DNA from 2 places in the Virgibacillus sp. genome. Region 2 is predicted to be linked to the other one. Evidence: riboswitches for the same ligand, from Rfam matches in the RefSeq annotation. Region 2 holds a riboswitch; the other holds the start of a gene.
What was found. A riboswitch is a leader RNA that binds a small molecule or an ion and turns the genes downstream of it on or off. The one in region 2 is predicted to bind S-adenosylmethionine.
Positions count from the first base shown of each region.

Region 1: linked by a shared signal. The riboswitch ahead of HLX49_RS00440 (O-acetylhomoserine aminocarboxypropyltransferase/cysteine synthase family protein) and the one ahead of HLX49_RS06975 (methionine ABC transporter ATP-binding protein) in region 2 are both predicted to bind S-adenosylmethionine.

Region 1 is NZ_JABXHF010000001.1:106,035-114,376, reverse strand. Features, by position in the region: gene HLX49_RS00460 (alanine/glycine:cation symporter family protein) at 1-1,059, opposite strand, end outside; gene HLX49_RS00455 (acyl-CoA thioesterase) at 1,438-1,962, opposite strand; gene cls (cardiolipin synthase) at 2,152-3,600, opposite strand; gene rarD (EamA family transporter RarD) at 4,125-5,036, shown strand; SAM riboswitch class I at 5,142-5,261, shown strand; gene HLX49_RS00440 (O-acetylhomoserine aminocarboxypropyltransferase/cysteine synthase family protein) at 5,551-7,302, shown strand; gene HLX49_RS00435 (SGNH/GDSL hydrolase family protein) at 8,139-8,342, shown strand, end outside.
Region 2 is NZ_JABXHF010000024.1:150-8,491, forward strand. Features, by position in the region: partial or broken gene HLX49_RS06945 (aminotransferase class V-fold PLP-dependent enzyme) at 1-509, opposite strand, end outside; gene sufD (Fe-S cluster assembly protein SufD) at 509-1,816, opposite strand; gene sufC (Fe-S cluster assembly ATPase SufC) at 1,834-2,619, opposite strand; gene HLX49_RS06960 (YuzK family famiily protein) at 3,090-3,260, opposite strand; gene HLX49_RS06965 (MetQ/NlpA family ABC transporter substrate-binding protein) at 3,462-4,286, opposite strand; gene HLX49_RS06970 (methionine ABC transporter permease) at 4,368-5,036, opposite strand; gene HLX49_RS06975 (methionine ABC transporter ATP-binding protein) at 5,026-6,057, opposite strand; SAM riboswitch class I at 6,158-6,272, opposite strand; gene HLX49_RS06980 (thioredoxin family protein) at 6,341-6,655, opposite strand; gene HLX49_RS06985 (toprim domain-containing protein) at 6,678-7,034, opposite strand; gene gcvH (glycine cleavage system protein GcvH) at 7,426-7,806, opposite strand; gene HLX49_RS06995 (arsenate reductase family protein) at 7,981-8,334, opposite strand.

The DNA of each region.
Region 1 (8,342 bases), on a different contig from region 2:
CAATAGTATAGCTATGGCAATAAAACCGCCAGCCCAATCTCCTATATGGAAAGTGAACGCATTTTGCGTCAACTGTATACCGTCAGCCTTACTTCCTTCAAAACCACCTGCTGTAATAATCACAAACGCAGTGGCACTACAAATTAAAATCGTATCAAAAAATACCCCTAATGCCTGAATAAGCCCTTGCTTAGCAGGATGGGTAACTTCAGCAGTCGCTGCAGCATTTGGGGCACTACCCATACCTGCTTCATTAGAGAACAAACCACGTTTAATCCCCATCATAATAGCTGCACCAAAACCACCACCAGCTACTTCACGAATTCCAAAAGCATTGGAGACGATATACGTTAACATATCTGGGATTGCAGTAATATTTGTAATTAAAATATAAATAGCTAATAAAATATATAAAATAGCCATTACAGGTACGATGATTTGTGTTACATTCGCAATGCTCTTTAATCCACCAAAAATAACTATTGCAGTAAAAACAAATAAAATAATAGCAATAACTTCACTATCAATGGCAAATTGATTTTCAAACGCCAAACTAATAGTATTTGATTGAACAGAGTTAAACACCAATCCGTACGTAAACGTAATTGTAATCGCAAATAACACTGCAAGCCAACGACTTTTTAGTCCTTTTTCCATATAATATGCAGGTCCACCGCGATATTGATCTTCATGAGGAACTTTATATACTTGCGCTAATGTACTTTCTACAAAACCAGAGGCTGAACCAAGTAAAGCGATGATCCACATCCATAAAACCGCTCCCGGGCCTCCAGCTGCTATAGCTGCAGCTACGCCAGCCATGTTCCCAGTCCCCACTCTCGATGCTGCACTAATGGCAAAAGCTTGAAATGAAGAAGTCCCTTTTTTACCTGCAGCACTAATGGTTCGTTTATCTGCAATAACTCGAAACATCTCAGGTAAGTATCTGAATTGCACAAAACCTGTTTTAATCGTAAACCATAAGCCTAATCCAAGTAATACAGCAATTAAGACGTATGTCCATAAAACATTATTTACATCACCAATCAAATTTTCCAAAAATAACACGATTATTCCTCCTCTTGTTTATGATGTCATTCCACACATCATAAAACAACAAACTTTTTAAATAAATTGAAATATTCCCCTATTCATCTCCCCTTTAGAAAAACTTCGCTTATCGCCAACTCTTTTTGACAATATAGCTAATCTCTCCTTATTATTGGTTACTGCGCAAATTAAAACAGCCTGACTCAGCAGGCGGACGTCTTTGAAAAAGATTCCCTTTTACATATAAGGTTGTACATCGCATTACAGTCATCATAAAAAAATCTTTCATTTAATTCTTCCGCCTAACTAAGCCAAAGATGTCGTGGAAGACCCTTTTCCACCCAAAGAGCTTCAGCTTCCATTTGCTTGTTATTGTATCATTTTACATTAATTTCTCGAACGATTCCATGGGTAATCTGTGCCAAAAATTTCAGCAAATTCTTTTGCCTGCTTTCTCCGCTCTTTTCTATGTTTGGCGCGATCTGCTGCTGATGCATGCAGTTTCTGTTCATGTTCGGACTCTGGAACGACACTTGGCACAGGTTTAGGTTTTCCCTCTTCATCTATCGCTACAAATGTTAAAAAAGCAGTTGAACAAACCTGCCGCTGTCCAGTTCGTAAATCTTCCGTTACTGCTTTCACAAATACTTCCATCGACGTGTTGTGCGTCCAGGTAACGAAAGCTTCCACACAGATAGAATGGCCTTCTTTTACTGGAGCTAAAAAGTCAACCGAATCGGTAGAAGCTGTAACAACGGGCATACGAGCATGTCGTGATGCGGCTATAGCAGCAACATCATCCATATAAGCCATGAGCTTACCGCCAAATAACGTACCATACGTATTCGTATCTGGTGGCAACACATACGATGTTTTGACTGCCAAAGAATGTGTACAAGTTCTTTTTTCCACTTTACCCCTCCTTCTTATCATTTATCCGATACTTAGGGTGCTGTAAGACTTACTTCAAGAATTGGAAGATGGAGCTGGACAAGACTTCGTGCGAGATAACAGCACAAAATCCTTTTTTCGTTAGAGACCTTTAGGTCACATATTATTGGCCTACTAACAATTAGTGCTCCTACAGATGAAAGGCTTGCTTTATAATACTGGCGAAAGAAGTCGTGAAACAGACTCTTTAAATCGAATTCCTAACGACCGCTGGCGATATAAACCTTCTGTCATTTGTGTCGATAGCAACATGTCTTCTTCAAATTTCGATACTAATTGTTGCGTCAAATCATTATCATATAAAAAAGCATTCACTTCAAAGTTTAAGCGGAAGCTACGAACATCAATATTTGCTGTTCCAACAGAAGCGATTTTACCATCTACTACGATGGTTTTGGCGTGCAGAAAGCCATTTTGATAAATAAATACTTCTGCTCCTGCTTCTAATAGATCCCCTATATGTGATAATGTTGCCCAATATACGAAAGGATGATCTGGTTTATTAGGAATCATGATTCGAACATTGACCCCAGACAGTGAAGCAATTCGCAGTGCATCACGCAAGCTTTCATCAGGAATAAAATAAGGAGTTTGAATATAAACATAGTCTTTTGCAGTCATGATCATTTTAATGTAGCCATTTTTTATTTGCTCCCAATCCGAATCAGGTCCACTGGAGACAATTTGTACACCAACATGACCTACTGGGTTAGCACTATAATAACGGTCTTCATATAAGATGTCGTTACGAGAAGCTTGGTTCCAATCTAATATAAAACGTGTTTGCATTTGGCGTACAGCATCTCCGTAAATACACAAATGCGTGTCACGCCAATACCCAAATTTTTTATTCATCCCTAAATATTCATCACCAATATTAAAGCCACCAATATACCCTACCTTTCCGTCAATAATGGCTAATTTACGATGGTTTCGGTAATTTATTTTAAAATTAATCTTAGGTATCTTAGGAGGAAAAAAAGCTTCTACTTCTACACCGGCATTAAGAAGTTTCTTTATATACTTTCGACTTAAAGATCGTGACCCCATATCATCAAACAACATACGTACTTCTAGACCTTCTTCTGCTTTTTTTATTAACACATCTGCAATTCTTTGGCCGAGCTGGTCACTACGAACAATATAATACAACAAATGAATATGATCTGTAGCCCGTTCTAAATCTTTGATTAAGGCTTCAAATTTCTCCTTACCATCTGTAAAAATCTTTACTTCATTATTATGAGTGAAAATTGCATCGTCGTTGCGTAAATGTAAATAATAGAGGTCTTCATATTTAGCGATGTCTTTGTTTTTAAATTCAAAAGTTCCTTCTTCAAGCGCACGCAACTGCGATTGTACGGCTGCTTTTACCCCTAATCTACTTTTGGTATCCCAAGTGAAAATACGCCTTCTGCTAATTGGTTTCCCAAAAATCAAATACAGGATAAACCCTGCAATTGGGATAAACAATAGCACCATTAGCCAAGCCCAAGTTGAGGTTGGATCTTTTCGTTCAAGAAAGATAATAGAAATTCCTAAGGCAATATTTAAAATTAAAACAAAGCTTAGCAAATAAGAAGATAGATCTATTTGCATTACTTTCCCCCCTTCCCCAACCTTACTCCATTTTTTTTACACTCTCCCATAATACTATAGCATACCATGTTATTCATTTTTTATCTATTGTATTTTAAAATCCCCTTTTCATGTATAAACAAAACATAGATTTACAAAGTCTTTACGGCCAAAGCCTTTGTTTTATTTATAAAATTAACCTTCATTTTAATGTTTTTCTATGTATTTAGAAAAGCTTGGCTTGTCGCCAAATCTTATGGCGAAAAAACGCTGTCGTTTTTCTTATACTTTAAACCTTTATACTTTCCTATAGTACAAAAAAACTTTCCTCGGAATCTGGAAAAGGCTTTTTACTTACTATTCTTTCTTTTCTTGCAAAAGAGATTTAGAATGACTATATTATATTGACATCCATCTGGAGAGGTTACATGCTTTCTTTGTATTAAAAAAGCTTAACTGCACAGTGCTTTCATCAATATATAAACGTGAATTTTCTTTTTTTATCTCTTACTCACCATATTATTTTACATGAAAGAAGGGAGAACATGACCGTTACACAAGATAAAACGGGTATCATACATACCTTAGGAGCTTATGCTTTATGGGGAGTTCTTCCCATTTATTGGAAATTTCTAGAGAGCGTTTCACCTGGCGAAACGCTGGCACATCGAATTATATGGTCGGCTATTTTTATGATTATCATTGTACTTATTGTTGGGAAATGGCATGAATTGCTTCGCGAATGGAAGGCATTAATGCAAAACAGACGAAAATTCATAGGCGTTTTTATGGCAACTACTGTTATTAGTCTCAATTGGCTGACATTTATTTGGGCGGTGCACAATGATCATGTTATTCAAGCAAGTTTAGGATATTATATTAACCCTTTAATCAGTATTTTGCTTGGTATCCTTGTGCTGAAGGAATCTTTTACCTTTAGACAGACCATTTCCTTTATCATGGCAGCTATTGGCGTCCTTTATTTGACAATAAGTTATGGCGTATTTCCTTGGATATCTTTATTGCTTGCAACGAGCTTTGGGTTGTACGGTTTGTTAAAGAAAAAGATAGATATTGGTCCTATGATTGGACTGACAATCGAAACGATGTTAATTTCTCCAGTCGCTCTTCTATTCTTATTGTTTCTTCCGCAAAACACTTTTCAATGGAGCACCATTCTATCAACGACAAACATGCTACTAATAGGTGCTGGCGTAGTTACAGCAATACCGTTATTACTATTTGCAAGTGGAGCGAAACGCATTTCTTTATCCTTGGTCGGCTTTTTGCAATACCTTGCACCAACGCTTATGTTGTTAATAGGAGTTTTTTTATATAAAGAGCCATTCACTTCTGCTCACTTCATCGCATTTTTATTCATATGGTTCGCACTGATTAACTATCTGTTAGCTAGTTACCAAAAGCCTACAAAAAAGCAATTTAAAAAAGCAAACTAACGCTTTATTAAAAACAAACAGTTGAACAAGCAAGCTCTAATAACAAAAATCACCGTTGACAAATTCATTTGAACCTTATATAATATTCAGTAATTTAAATAACATCTCTTATTATGAGCGGTGGAGGGAATAGGCCCTATGAAGCCCGGCAACCTGAAAGCAACCAACTTTGCTTTTTACGGTGCTAAATCCTACAAACCTATTATAAGGTTTGGAAGATAAGAGGAGGACGGAATGTATATTTTAAACCCTCTTCTTAAGAAGAGGGTTTTTTATTTTTTGTTTTCATTTCTTCCTTGCAAACTACTTACTTCTAACCAATAGTAGAAAAACTTCGCTTATCGCCAAGTCTTATGGCGAAAAAACGCTGTCATTTTTCTTATACTATAAACCCAAAAAATTTTATACTTTTCTATAGTGCAACACAAGATGCATGGTTCTTATCCATGCACTCTCTTTTTCAATTAGTCGAATAGCAAACCCATTTTTACATTTAATCAAAGGAGGAAAAATAATGAGTCATTTTTTTACGCAAAATCCAGAAACTGCATTACTTCACGGTGGGCAAACCCCCGATTCAGAAACAGGAGCTAGAGCAGTCCCTATTTACCAAACGACCTCTTATGTATTTAACGATACAGAACACGCACAAAACTTATTCGGTTTAAAAGAACCTGGAAATATATACTCCCGAATTGGTAATCCAACTGTAGATACGTTTGAACAACGTGTTGCCCAACTAGAAGATGGTGTCGCTGCAGTAGCTACATCTTCTGGAATGGCCGCAATCACTTTCGCTATTTTAAATGTAGCAAGTGCTGGGGACGAAATTATTACCGATAGCAATCTTTACGGTGGCACATACAATTTATTTGCTAATATACTTCCTCGTTACGGAATTCATGTAAAATTCATAGATGGTTCCAATCCAAATGAAGTAGAGGCTGCAATTACTGAGAAAACAAAAGCTATTTTTGGGGAAACGATCACCAATCCCAGCCTGCATGTTTTTGATATTGAAACGATCGCAGCAATAGCACATGCACACCATATCCCTATAATTATCGATAATACCTTTGCCCCTTACCTCGTTAAACCATTCGCATGGGGAGCAGATATTATTGTCCATTCTGCAACAAAATGGATCGGTGGTCACGGAACAACGATTGGCGGGGTGGTTGTAGACGGAGGAAGGTTTGATTGGAATCACGATAGATTCCCAGGTTTTACCGAACCTGATGCAAGTTACAACGGCTTGCGATTTGCTGATGTTGGACCTGCCGCTTTCGCTACAAAACTACGTGTACAATTAATTCGTGATATTGGAGCTTGTTTAAGCCCACATAGCGCATTTTTGTTGCTTCAAGGGTTAGAAACGTTACATTTACGCATGCAACAACATACGAAGAACGCACAAAAAATTGCTGCTTTTTTAACAGATCATCCAGCAATTGATTGGGTTAATTATCCTGGCTTGTCCAATCATCCTTCCTATCCATTAACAAAAAAATACTTTCGTGAGGGTACTGCCGGGTCAATTATAACGTTCGGTATTCAAGGTGGAAGGGAAGCTGGAAGACAATTAATTGATCAAATTGAATTATGGTCGCATGTAGCAAATGTAGGTGATGCTAAATCGCTCATTATTCACCCTGCATCTACCACACATCAACAGCTAACAACGGAGGAATTAGCCGCAAGTGGGACAACAGAAGAAACCATTCGTTTATCGGTTGGCTTAGAGTCTGTTCATGATCTACTCATTACTTTGGACAACGCAATAGCAAAAGCTACAGGGGAACAAGCAACCATCGCTATTGGTGAACAACAGGCTATCCATTGGCTGCTTCATTCTTCTTTTTTAAGAGACGGTGGAAATGTGCGCAAAAAATGCCTTGCCGTATACGGTTTAGAAACAGCAAATGAAACAGACCGAAAAAAAGTCTTCCAATTACAAGCGTTCGGATTCGATATAGCTGTTGTGGGAAGTACTAACCTAACTATCCCTTTACCACAATATAAAGAATTAACGGACATCCCAGTAGTGGACGCTACTTGGTCACTGCAGCCTACATTACCAGCTCCACTGTTAGAGCAGCTCGTAAATAAAGACTGTAAGCTTTTATGGGTGGAAAATACAAATGAAACAGCTGCTACGATAGAACATGCCAAAGCAACTGGCATTACCGTTATTACACAAAAAAACCCTTATGAAGAAGCGTTATTGCTTCGAAACAATGCTACGGAGGCACCTGTATTTGCATAGCATACCATTACCTTTTTTATAACAGGTTTATTTGTTTGTATAATTGGAAAAATTATAACTAACCTTCCCTTTCTGATCGCCTTGTAATTGAAGGCGATCTTTTTTACTATTAGATTTTTTTGGTTTATAGTAGAACAAAGGCAGGGCGCTCGTTTAGCAACGTAGCGAGTGGAACAAATCAACGAAAGTTTTAGGAGTCATGCCACTAAAACAGGGGTATGCCGACGCACTAAGGCAAGCCCGTTTTAGTCGACCTTCCTATTTAGCACGAACTGATGATGACTTATCGTAAGGCGATTTCGTGAAGTCGCCTAGTTGCTGGGTGCTGGCTTATTAGGTTATTTGGTTATACATAAGCCCCTCATTAGCCCCTAATTTTATACTTTCTTATCTCTTAAGAAAAACAAAGGCTTTCTTCCTACGACAAGCCAAGTTTTTCTAATGATAAAATGAATGAAGGTAGCCAAAATCGGCAAGCTATGAAAGTAGTCAGTAGAAATAGAAGATTTGATACGTCTAATTGGAAAAATTCAACTTATGATATAAAGTGAATTTCTAATCAGTGGAATTTTCTTTCATCCCCTACTTATTTTAAAAGTTGGGATGCTGTTAGCTCAGAACAGCGCGAGTTTTATAGTATCTTATAGTCGGGATAAACTTCAAAATATTATACTGCCCTATAGTGTAAGCAAATGCTTGTAGTATACATATGCTGTATACTACAAGCAGCCAATACTCTAATCATACAAACAAAGTCCTCATTAAGTTAGTATAGTTACCATAAAACTTTTAACAAGCCCGATGTTTAAAACTAATCCACTTAGGTGTTGATAACGATGCAAAAAAAGAAATTAATAACCGGAGTAACTCTCCTGTTACTCATCGTAGGAGCCACGCTCTATATTTTCATACATGAAGCAGATCAAGCAAATCTTGCTGAAAAGGATATAAAGCAACAGGATGCAGCAACAAAAGAAAAAACGGCCAACATCAAAAAGCATGAGCAAAAACCATCGCCAAAGCTTTTTATTCATAAAGAG
Region 2 (8,342 bases):
TGCGTCATTGCAACTATTTTTGTTTGTTCGGAAACCATTTCCCTGACATCTTCTAACCGGATCGTCCCATCCTCTTGTAATGGTATATATTTTAATGTAGCACCGGTGGCTTTGGCAGCTTGCTGCCAAGGGATGATATTACTATGATGCTCCATTGGCGTAATTATAATTTCATCCCCAGCTTGTAAGTTAGTCCGTGCGTAGCTAGTTGCAATGGTATTAATCGCCGTTGTAGTTCCTCGCGTAAAAATAATTTCGGCACTACTGGATGCATGAATAAAACGACGTACTTTTTCTCTTGCTCCCTCATACGCAGTTGTTGCTTTTGTACCTAGCGTATGCACGCCACGATGAACATTGGAATTATATGTCCGATAATAGGTATCTACAGCTTCAATCACTTGGATAGGCTTTTGTGAAGTCGCTGAAGAATCTAAATAAACAAAAGGATGGCCATTCACTTCCTGGTTGAGAATAGGAAATTGCTCGCGAATGGCTTTAACATCCATTAATATACCTTCCTTTCAATAACTTGCGTCAATTGATTTTTCACCGCTTCAATTGGAAGTTGATTTACTACTGGAGCTAAGAAACCATGAATAATTAGACGTTCTGCTTCTTCTTGTGTAATTCCTCGACTCATTAAATAATAAAGCTGTAATGGATCTACTCTCCCAACAGAAGCTGCGTGACCAGCAGTTACATCATCTTCATCGATTAATAAAATCGGGTTGGCATCCCCACGAGCTTTCTCACTTAACATGAGTACACGTGATTCTTGCTCCGCATTTGATTTGGAAGCACCGTGTTCTATTTTACCAATTCCGTTAAAAATAGAAGTAGCTCCTTCTTTCATTACACCGTGTTGTAAAATATATCCTTCTGAATTTTTACCAAAATGGACAATTTTTGCAGTGAAGTTTTGTGTTTGTTTTCCACGGCCAACAGATACTGTCTTCGCATTGGATAGTGAATTCTCGCCAACTAAATGGGTAATATTCTCTGAGACGGTATTACCTTCATTCATTTGTCCAAGTGCCCACTCAATCGTTGCATCCCGGTAAGCAACCCCACGACGGTTATTGTATGCCGTAGTACCTGCGGCAAAATTATCCACCGCCCCAAAAGAAACTTTTGCATTATCTTGGGCAATAACTTCTGTTACAATATTTGCAACCGTTGATTCGTTTTCATTATGAGAAATATAATTTTCTACATACGTTACTGAACTGCCTTGTTCTGCGACGACGAGTACATGGTTAAATATAGAGAGCTCTGGATCTTCCTGCCAGAATATAGCTTGTAAAGGTGCTTCAACAACGACATTTTTAGGAATGTAAACAAAAACACCACCGTTCATTAAAGCTGCATGCATGGCTGTTAAACGATGCTCATCAACAGATACGGCATCCTTCATATAATAGCGCTGTACGAGATCGCCATGATACTGCAAAGCAGTAAAAATATCTGTGAAGATAACACCTTTATCTTCCAGTTCTTTACTTAATGTACTGTGAGCAACAGAATGATTACGCTGAATTAGGAGGTTCTCAGGTAAGTTATTTTCATCTAAATATTCCTGTAATTCAACGGGCAGATCTTGTAATGAAGTAATTTCCTCACCTTTTGCTGTATGTTTAAACTCCGTAAAATTCCATTTACCAATCTTCGTTTTATCCGGTTTTGGCAATTCTAGCTTTTCAGCGTTATTTAACGCTTGAAGTCGTAAATCTAACATCCATTGTGGTTCATTTCGTTCTTTTGAAAATTGTTCAATGTACTCTTTATTGTATGGTAACTTGGTTTCTACAGTCATAAATACCCCTCCTTACGTTACGCATTTTGCTCAACAGTATGATCTTCGATACCTAATTCTTCTTTAATCCACTCATAACCTTCTGATTCAAGACGCTTAGCTAATTCTGGTCCACCAGATTTAACAACGCGACCTTGCATCATGACATGCACGAAATCAGGAGTTATATAGTTTAATAAACGTTGATAGTGTGTAATAATTAAGCAGCCAAAGTTTTCGTCACGAAGTTTGTTAATGCCTTTAGACACTATTTTCAATGCATCAATATCTAAACCAGAGTCGATTTCATCCAAAATGGCGATCTCAGGCTTCAGTAGCATAAGTTGCAGAATTTCGTTACGCTTTTTCTCCCCGCCAGAAAACCCTTCATTCAAATATCTTTGCGCCATATTCTTATCAATTTCTAAATAATCAAGAGCATTGTCCATTTCTTTAATAAAGTTCATAAGTGAAATTTCGTTTCCTTCGCCGCGGCGAGCATTCATCGAAGAACGCAAGAAGTCAGAAGTAGTTACACCGCTAATTTCACTTGGATATTGCATCGCAAGGAATAAACCAGCACGAGCACGCTCATCTACTTCCATTTCCAATACATCTTCTCCATCCAATAAGATGCTTCCTTCTGTAACTTCATACTTCGGATGCCCCATAATCGCAGAAGCTAAAGTGGATTTACCAGTACCATTTGGTCCCATAATTGCATGAAATTCTCCACCCTTTATTGTTAAGTCGACACCTTTTAGTATCTCCTTATCTTCAATTGATACGTGTAAATTCTTAATTTCTAGCGTTGATCCAGCCATATTTATACCTCCAAATTCATTATTGTAATTATCACATTGCCTAAGCGTGATAGTCATTCTCAATTTATTCTCATTACAATCTTAAATCATTTCGAATTTATTATCAACTCTTTAGAACAGGAAATCCTATGTATAAATGGACATTCTTTATGTTATCTTATTGATAATGGATAACTCAACTTCTTTGCCTCTACTTAATTTAATGATTCAAAATGCATACTGGCAGCGGTTACAAGGATATATGCCCACATAAAGGTGCATCTTTCATCCGTTTAATTTTTTTTGGATCCCACTGAATATTTTAGTAGCTTAAGAGTATAACCTAAAGCCCTCTTACGAAAAAATTTCGTTGCTATTTCTCACTTAGGCTTGTTCAAATTGTTGAAGCAGGCCTTACAACAATAGCAAAAGGGCGTTTATGCGAATCGCAAACGCCCTTACGCTATTATTTATCTACATTTTTAAAATAATTAGCCGTGTTGTTGGTTCATATATGCTAAGGTAAATAGCTTACACTTCTGATATTCTTGCTGCCGTTTTTTTTCAACTGCTAGCCGTTGTTTTAACTTCCGTTGATACTCCCCAAAACCAATATGATGCGATTGCTGCATTGCTTTTTCCATTTCAGAAGTGTACTTCATTTTTATTCCACTATGAATAGGGAATCATCCTTTCCTCGTTTTGACTCATCATAAGCTTAACATAAGACAAGTTCCCTTCTCAAAATGGATATAAACGTTTCATTCGGCATATTCACGGTTAAATTTCACTTATATACGGATACGTTGGCGATACCTACACATACAGTAAATTTCGCTAAATCTTAGCCTATTGCTACTATTTTATTTCTCTTCTTTTACTGGAACAATTGCTCCATTATATTTTTCCCTCATAAAAGCTTGAATTTCTTCTGATTGTAAGACCTCAGCTAATTTATTTAATGCTTCATCGTCTTTATCCTCTTTCTTCACTGCCAACACATTCACATAAGGAGATTCATCGCCTTCAATAAATAAACCATCTTCTTCTGGCTTTAGACCAGCATCAATTGCATAGTTCGTATTAATGGCTACAAGGGCATCCTCTTCCCTTTCATAGTATTCTGGAAGGACAGCAGCCTCATATTCAGGTGAAAAAGTTAAGTTTTTGGGATTTTCTACTATATCATCAACAGTAGCACGTGCTTTGTCTACATCTTCATCTATTTTAATAAGTCCTTGTTCTTCAAACAAAGTTAAAATTCGCCCATGATCTGGCACGGAGTTACTCATAATAACTTCCGCTCCTTCTGGAATATCCTCCACATTAGATATCCCTTTGGAATATACGCCCATCGGTTCAATATGAATACCTGCAATATAATCTAAATCGTAACCTGTATCATCAATTGTTTGCTCAAGAAATGGGATGTGTTGATAATAGTTAGCATCAATTTCTCCATTCGCAAGATCATCATTCGGTAACACATAGTCTTGGTATTCACTAATTTCCAGGGTAATACCTTTCTCTTCTAAAATCGGCTTAGCTTCTGCTAATATTTCTGCGTGTGGTACACTGGAAGCTCCGACGGTTATTTTATTATCGTCTTTTTCTTTTTCCCCACCACAAGCAGCTAATAAACCACCTAATACAATAAGGATTAAAATGGAAAGAATATATTTTTTCATGTTGGCACGCTCCTCTTTCATCGTTTTTATTTGCATACATTTGTCAAAATTACACTTCATTATTATAATTAATAATTTTCCTTAACGTTTATCTAGTTTGCGTGTAATATAATCACCAATAAATTGAAATAGAAATACAATGAACACAATAATTACGGAACAAAGCAAAACAATATCAAAGTCTCTACGTTGAAAGCCCGAGTAATATGCATAGCTTCCCAGGCCTCCTGACCCAATTGCTCCTGCCATTGCTGTATAACCAATAAGCGCAATAGCAGTAACGGTAAGTCCTGAAATTAAAGCTGGCATTGCTTCTGGTAACAATACTTTAAAAATAATTGTTCGGGTCTTGGCACCCATTGCTTTAGCAGCCTCTATGACACCTTTATCTACTTCTCTTAAAGCAATTTCCACCAACCGTCCATAAAATGGTGCTGCTCCAATAATTAATGCCGGGAGCGCAGCGTTAGGGCCTCTTATCGTACCAACAAGAAAATCAGTAAAAGGGAATAACAATAATATTAATATAATAAAAGGAATAGCACGAAATACATTTACAAACGTGGCCGTGATAAAGTTAACCCATTTATTTTGCCATAGTCCCCCTTTATTAGTGAGAAATAACAGTAACCCAAGTAAAATACCAAAAATAAAGGTTCCTATTAAAGCAATAATCGTCATATAAAATGTTTCTTTCGTTGCTTCTATAATATCTTCTACTTTAATAGTAGCAAATAAATCAGCTAACACCGCGAATCACCTCCAACTCTACAGAAGTTTTTTCTGTTACATGTTGGATTGCTTGTGTGATTTCTGATTCTTCACCAGTCATCTGGATAAATAGCGTACCGTACGCACCAGCCTGTGTTCGCGTAATTTTCCCTTGTAAAATACTAATGTCAATGTCATACGTCTTTACGAGCTTACTGATTAAAGCATCGTTCGTTGTTTCACCTACAAAATGGAGACGAATCAACTTACCATTCTCAAATGTGCGAACTAAATGTTCAAACTCATTCTCGGCTTCTGCATCCCCCATTAGCTGTTGAACGAACTTTTTCGTAACATCTTTTTTGGGGTGTGAGAACACATCCAATACATTACCTTGTTCTACCACTTTTCCGTTTTCCATCACGGCTACATGGTTACATATTTTGCGAATAACATGCATTTCATGTGTAATTAATATAATCGTTAAGCCTAATTGCTGATTTATGTCAACAAGCAAGTCTAAAATAGAGTTTGTTGTTTCTGGATCTAAGGCTGATGTTGCTTCATCACATAATAATACGGAAGGCTTGTTTGCTAAAGCTCTTGCTATGCCCACCCGTTGCTTTTGTCCACCGCTTAATTGCGAAGGATAGGTCATTTCCTTCCCGGATAAACCGACCAAATTAATGAGAGATTGAACACGTTGATTCCGTTCTTCTTTTTCAACACCTGCTATTTCTAATGGGAAGGCTATATTTTCTTTCACAGTACGTGACCATAACAAATTAAAATGCTGGAATACCATCCCAATATCTTGTCTAGCTAACCGCAATTCATTCTTTTTTAATGCTGTTATTTCTTGGTTACGGATAAAAATCTTACCACCTGTAGGTTCTTCTAAACGATTCAGTAATCGCACAAACGTACTTTTTCCTGCACCACTATAACCGATCACACCAAAGATATCTCCTTGTTTAATCGAAAGGGTTACATCGTCAACAGCCGTTGTGTCTGTCTTGTTTGCAGTAAAAACTTTACGCAAACCCTCTATCGATATCACACATAGTCCTCCTTTTTGTCCCTTTACTATTATGCCCACATCAGCAATTAAAAACGCCTTTCTGTAAGAGAACAGAAAGACGTATACATGTCAAAATGTCCCCTCATCTACCAAGACATACGCCTTGCAGGAATTAGCACCTTTCAAAATAAAACATTTATTTGAAGGTTGCCGCGGGTTCATAGGGCCAGTCCCTCCACCGCTCAAGATAAGAGTTAATTATTATTTAATTGGAATAGAAATCATAATAACACGTTGCTTGCTATTTGTCAATGTAATTTTACTATTGAAATGAAAACAATTCTGGTCTATGCATGATCAAGTGTTGGTATATATTTGCTACATCGCGAAATGCATACATTTTTTCAACGAGCTCTCCATCTTTCTTTATAAGCAAACAAGGAACACTTTCTATTTGATACGTTTGCATAAATTCTGGATGTAGTGATGCATTCATTTCTAAAAATAGCTCTTGCTTTTGCATTTGTTCCATTTTAAGTAACATACTTTTAGCAAGATTACACGTTCCGCAAAGTGGTGTATAAATATAAAGAAAGTAATTGGATTGCTGTAGTTGCTCTTTTGTTACTTGTTGCAAACTATCACCTTTTTACTTTAAATTAAATCAGAAATATAGGATTAACCGCTATTCGTTTACTCACTAAAACTTGAGCTAGTACATTTTCAGGTGTCGTCGCTACTTCTCTGTACTCGCTACTTACATAGACGTGTTCAGCATGTGGTAATTCTCTTGCTAGTTGTTTACGAAGCTTGATGCCAGAAGGATCTTCGTCGACAAGAATATAAACATCCTTATCATCTAAACCATATTCCTCCAACATGTGATCAAATCGCTCTACTCCAAGCGTTCCATTTGTGCAAACAATGGTGATCTCTTCGGCAATCACTTTATTCACTTGCTTCTTATCAGTCAATCCTTCTACAATCATAACCTTTTCTGATCCATCTGTAATCATCACACAGCACTCCTTGAAAAATCAAGCAACAAGCTTGCAATAAAAAATGTTTTATTTACCTTTAGCTGTCTTTCAATAATGTAAACCTAGCTGGGAATATGTAGATATTTATAAAAGGATAACTGCACAACTAGAAGGCTTTTGACTATTGAATGTATACATCATATAGCAAGACTTCATCTCTGTACTATAATGCTTTTCATATTATCAATAAGTTTACTCCTAGTTTATGTAACAGACGGACAATTATTAACATTCTTATAAACAAAGCTGATTGCAAAGCATTGCAGATCAGCTTTGTTCACACTATAAGAAAGTATAAAATTTTTAAGGTTTAAAAACAAAGGCTTTCGCCATAATACTTTGGCTACAAGCCTAGTTTTTCTAATATTTATTCACTGATAATTTCTTCGTAAGCTTCCGCAGATAGTAAGTCATCCAATTCTGTTTCCTTAGTTGGTTCAACAACGACCATCCATGCCTTTTCGTATGGTGATTCATTCACCAATTCAGGGCTATCTTCCAATTCTTCATTCATTTCAACTACTTTGCCACTAATAGGAGCATATAATTCCGATACCGTTTTCACAGACTCTACACTACCGAAAGGCTCATTGATTTCTAATTCGTCACCGACTTCAGGTAGTTCAACGAACACAATGTCACCTAACTCATCTTGTGCAAATGCAGTAATTCCAATGCGCACAGTTCCATCTTCTTTTTTTACCCATTCGTGTTCTTTTGAATATAATAAATCCTTTGGTACGCTCATATTTATTCCCTCCAAATGATATATTCCAATTTCACTATACAAGGTTCAGTCCCAATTATCCAGTATTATTTTAAATAGATTATTTCAAAAGTTTTACCCTTCACTTGTAGTTAACATCGTACAATCCTTCATCAACTTGATTTTTTTATTCGACAGTTCGGTTGGAATAAGCTATTATAGCCAGTTTTTTTCAAATTCTTCCTCTTTGAAGCCAACAGTTACGTTAGAGCCATCTGTTACAATTGGTCGCTTAATTAGCATTCCGTCAGAAGCTAGTATCTCCGCCATTTCTTCTTCCGTGGCATCTGCTATTTTTTCCTTCATATTTAATTCACGATATTTTTTACCACTTGTGTTAAAGAATTTTCTTGCAGGCATCCCACTCTTCTGCATCAGTTCAAGTATATCTTCTTTATTAGGTGGGTTTTGCACTATATGTATTGGTTTATAATTTACTTGATGATTATCTAACCATTTTTTCGCTTTTTTGCATGTCCCACAGTTCGGATACCAGAAAAAAGTCAGCATTAAACAGC